Regions from separate parts of the Streptomyces taklimakanensis genome, predicted to be linked through region 2. Evidence: predicted binding sites of a transcription regulator. Region 2 holds the regulator's gene; the other holds the start of a gene.
What was found. Region 2 encodes HrcA, which represses chaperone genes, less so after heat shock. Its sites were predicted from a motif close to TTNGCACTCNGNNNNNCNGAGTGCNAA; they were not measured.
Positions count from the first base shown of each region.

Region 1: the regulator HrcA is predicted to act here: its motif matches at 1,257-1,283, upstream of groES (co-chaperone GroES).

Region 1 is NZ_WIXO01000001.1:3,605,538-3,607,990, forward strand. It holds gene F0L17_RS16135 (THUMP-like domain-containing protein) at 1-1,147, opposite strand, end outside; gene groES (co-chaperone GroES) at 1,431-1,742, shown strand; gene groL (chaperonin GroEL) at 1,849-2,453, shown strand, end outside.
Region 2 is NZ_WIXO01000001.1:1,718,591-1,721,043, forward strand. It holds gene dnaJ (molecular chaperone DnaJ) at 1-693, opposite strand, end outside; gene hrcA (heat-inducible transcriptional repressor HrcA) at 694-1,710, opposite strand; gene F0L17_RS07635 (MBL fold metallo-hydrolase) at 1,922-2,453, shown strand, end outside.

The DNA.
Region 1 (2,453 bases), 1.9 Mb from region 2:
CCGCGTTCGGGCCGGACGGCTTCATCTTGCGGCGCAGCTCCTCCGGTTCGACCGCCGAGCCGCGCTTCTTGACGGTGAGCGTGCCCACGCCGCGCTCGCGCAGCAGCGCCCGCAGCCGCTTGACGTTGAAGGGGAGGGTGTCGGTGATCTCGTACGCGCTCGCGTACGGGGTCGGGCGGGGCGCGTCGGCCGTGACGTAGGCGATCGTCGGGTCGATCAGACGCCCGCCGACCTCCTCGGCCACCTCCGCGACCAGATGGGCGCGGATCACCGCGCCGTCCGGCTCGTACAGGTAGCGGCCGACCGGGCCGACCGGCGGGTCCGGCAGGCCGGCGCCGACCAGGGTGCGGGGACCGGGCAGCAGGGTGGCGCGCGCCTGGGGCCCTCCGCGGAAGGAGTCGCCGAACCACAGCACGGCCTCCTTCACGTCCCCGCCGTCGGAGATCCACTCCGCCGCCGCGTCCTCGGGGACCGCCTCGTGCGGAATGCCGGGAGCCACCTTCAGCGCGGCGCGCGGGGCCCGGCGGGCGGCCTCCACCGCCCAGGACAGCGGCGGCGAGTACGCCTCGGGGTCGAAGATCCGGCCGCGACCGCCGCGCCGGGCCGGGTCGGCGAAGACGGCGTCGAAGCCGGTGGTGTCCACCTCCGTCACGTCCGCGCGGCGCACCTCGACGCGGTCGGCCAGGCCCAGCGCCTCGACGTTGGCACGGGCGACGGCGCAGGCGAGCGGAGCGCGGTCGACGGCCAGGACGCGGACGCCCGCGCGGGCGAGCGCGATGGCGTCGCCGCCGTTGCCGCAGCACAGGTCGGCCAGGGACCGCACCCCGAGGGCGGCGAAGCGCCCGGCCCGGTACGCGGCCACGCTCGCGCGGGTGGCCTGTTCGACGCCGTCGGGGGTGAAGTACATCCGGGAGGCGTCCTCGGCCCCGAACTTCGCCACCGCCCGCTGCCGCAACCGGGCCTGCGCGATGGCCGCCGAGACCAGCTCGGCCGGGTGCCGGCGGCGCAGTCGGGTGGCGAGGGCCAACTCCCGCCCCGGCTCGTACGTCCGCAGCTCCGCCAGGAGGGCCTGCCCCTCGTCGGTCAGCAGACCGTGGAAGACGGCGACGGGGTCGGGTACGGACGCGGGGTCGTTCGGAGCGTGCACCGGCCCATCATCGCAGCGGTGGTTCCCGGCGGCGGTACAGCGTGGTCGGGGCGACCTCTGCGGGAGAGGGCTCGGCGTCCCGGCGCGAAGGCGCGCAACGCGCCGTGCGTTGGCACTCCGGTTGACTGAGTGCTAACGCCCGCATAGTCTCGGTTCTGGCACTCCCCCATGGAGAGTGCCAATCCCAGCGACGGGCAGATCCGGCACCCGCGACGACGGATCTACCAGGTCGCCACCCCAGACATCCAAACCCCGTGAGATCTCCGAAGGGGGAGGTCGGATCGTGACGACCGCCACTAGCTCCAAGGTTGCCATCAAGCCGCTCGAGGACCGCATCGTGGTCCAGCCGCTCGACGCCGAGCAGACCACGGCCTCCGGCCTGGTCATCCCGGACACCGCGAAGGAGAAGCCCCAGGAGGGCACCGTCCTCGCCGTCGGTCCGGGTCGCTTCGAGGACGGCAACCGCCTGCCGCTCGACGTCAAGGTCGGCGACATCGTGCTGTACAGCAAGTACGGCGGCACCGAGGTGAAGTACAACAACGAGGAGTACCTCGTCCTCTCCGCTCGCGACGTCCTCGCGATCATCGAGAAGTAAGTCACCGCGAAGACCGCCTGTGATCCGCGCCCTGGTGCCCGCGTCCGAGACGTCCGGGGCCGGGGCGCGGTTCCTTTGACGAGGACCCGAGAGGACCCAAGCAACCATGGCGAAGATCCTGAAGTTCGACGAGGACGCCCGTCGCGCCCTCGAGCGCGGTGTCAACAAGCTCGCCGACACCGTCAAGGTGACGATCGGTCCCAAGGGCCGCAACGTCGTCATCGACAAGAAGTTCGGTGCCCCGACCATCACCAACGACGGTGTCACCATCGCCCGTGAGGTCGAGGTCGAGGACCCGTACGAGAACCTGGGCGCCCAGCTCGTGAAGGAGGTGGCGACCAAGACCAACGACATCGCGGGTGACGGCACCACCACCGCCACCGTGCTGGCCCAGGCCCTGGTCCGCGAGGGCCTGCGCAACGTCGCCGCCGGCGCCTCCCCGGCCGCCCTGAAGAAGGGCATCGACGCCGCGGTCAAGGCCGTCTCCGACGACCTGCTGGCCACCGCCCGCCCGATCGACGAGAAGTCCGACATCGCCGCCGTCGCCGCCCTGTCCGCCCAGGACAAGCAGGTCGGCGAGCTGATCGCCGAGGCGATGGACAAGGTCGGCAAGGACGGCGTCATCACCGTCGAGGAGTCCAACACCTTCGGTCTGGAGCTGGACTTCACCGAGGGCATGGCCTTCGACAAGGGCTACCTGTCGCCCTACAT
Region 2 (2,453 bases):
GAGCTGGATGCGGGTGCCGTTGTCGACACCGGCCGGGATCTTCACCGTCAGGTTGCGCCGCGAGCGGACGCGACCGTCGCCGGCGCACTCCGGGCACGGGGTCGGCACGACCGTGCCGAAGCCCTGACACTGCGGGCAGGGACGCGAGGTCATGACCTGGCCCAGGAAGGACCGGGTGACCTGCGACACCTCACCGCGACCGCGACACATGTCGCACGTCTGGGCCGACGTGCCCGGGGCCGCGCCCTCGCCGCTGCACGTGGTGCAGACGACCGCCGTGTCGACCTGGATCTCCTTGGTGGCGCCGAAGGCGGCCTCGTCCAGCTCGATGTCGAGCCTGATCATGGCGTCCTGGCCGCGCCGGGTGCGGGACCTCGGCCCGCGCTGCGCGGCGGTGCCGAAGAAGGCGTCCATGATGTCGGAGAAGTTCCCGAAGCCCGCGCCGAAGCCACCGCCCCGCGCTCCGGCCCCGGCGCCGCCCATCGGGTCGCCGCCGAGGTCGTACATCTGCTTCTTCTGCGGGTCGGAGAGCACCTCGTAGGCGGTGTTGATCTCCTTGAACCGCTCCTGCGTCTTCGGGTCCGGGTTCACATCCGGGTGCAGCTCGCGGGCGAGCCGCCGGAATGCCTTCTTGATCTCGTCCTGCGAGGCATCGCGCTGCACGCCCAGGACCGCGTAGTAATCCGTCGCCACTTACGACTCCGCGAGGATCTGTCCGACGTAACGTGCCACTGCGCGTACCGCTCCCATCGTTCCGGGGTAGTCCATGCGGGTCGGTCCGACCACGCCGAGTTTGGCGACCGCCTCGTCGCCCGAACCGTAACCGACCGAGACGACCGACGTGGACGTCAGCCCCTCGTGAGCATTCTCATGTCCGATGCGCACCGTCATACCGGGTTCCTGGGTCTCCCCCAGCAGCTTGAGCAGGACGACCTGTTCCTCCAACGCTTCCAGCACCGGCCGGATGGTCAGCGGGAAGTCGTGCACGAAGCGGGTGAGATTGGCGGTGCCACCGATCATCAGCCGTTCCTCGGTCTCCTCGACCAAGGTCTCCAGCAGGGTCGCGAGCACGGTCGAGACCGTGCCGCGGTCCTCCTGGTCGAAGGACTCCGGCAGGTCCTGCACCAGCTTGGGCACCTCGGAGAAGCGCTCTCCGACCACCCTGCTGTTGAGGCGGGCGCGCAGGTCCGCCAGTGACGTCTCGGAGATGGGCGTCGGGCACTCCACGACACGCTGCTCGACCCGCCCGGTGTCGGTGATCAGCACGAGCATCAGCCGCGCCGGCGCGAGGAGCAACAGCTCGACGTGGCGCACGGTCGAGCGGGTCAGCGAGGGGTACTGGACGACGGCCACCTGACGGGTGAGCTGGGCCAGCAGCCGTACGGTGCGGCTGACCACGTCGTCGAGGTCGACGGCGTCCTCCAGGAAGCTCTGGATCGCCCGACGCTCCGGCTTCGACAGCGGCTTGACGCTCGCCAGCTTGTCGACGAACAGCCGGTAGCCCTTGTCGGTGGGGATACGGCCCGCGCTGGTGTGGGGCTGGGCGATGTAGCCCTCCTCCTCCAGCGCCGCCATGTCGTTGCGCACGGTGGCCGGGGAGACCTGAAGGTTGTGCCGTTCGGTCAGGGCCTTGGAGCCCACGGGCTCCTGGGTGCCGACATAGTCCTGGACGATGGCGCGCAGGACCTCGAGTCTGCGTTCGCTGAGCACTTGGGCGCACCTCCCGTCCGGCCGTTCCTCGTCTCCGGTTGTCTGTCTCCGGTTGTCTGCCTGGCACTCTCGGCTCATGAGTGCCAGCGCCCCTGAGCCAGTGTACGGCCGGTGACCACGGCCAGGGCAAGGGTGGCCCCGGACGGAAAGGTAACCCGGCTCGGCCGGCATCGAACGGGCGTCATCCCCACGATGGCGCTAGCGTCGCCGTATGGAGACCGATTGGGAAGCTCTCGCGCCGGGGGTGGTGCGCCGGCGCATGCCCGGCTGGGACGAGACGGTCGGCGCCGTCGCGGGCGGCGCGGGGGTGCTGGTGGTCGACACCGGCGCGAGCCTGCGGGAGGGCGCGGGGATCCGGCGCCGGCTGCGCGGACTCCTCGGCCGACCGGCCACCCATGTGGCGCTCACCCACCCGCACTTCGACCACGTCCTGGGCACGGCGGCCTTCGCCGGGGTGGAGGTCTACGCCGCCGTGGGGGCCGACACGTGGCTGGCGCGCTCCAAGGACGAGCTGCGGGACGACGCCGTGCGGCACGGCATGGACCGCGAGGAGGCCGCCGAGGCCGTCGACGTGCTCGTCCACCCGCACCACCGGGTGGTGGGCGATCTCACCGTCTCGCTGGGCGACCGGGAGGTGCTGCTGGCCAACGTGGGACCCGCGCACACCGCCCACGACCTGGCGGTCGTGGCCCCCGGCGTCCGAGGCGGGCGGGACGTCGTCTTCTGCGGGGACCTGGTGGAGG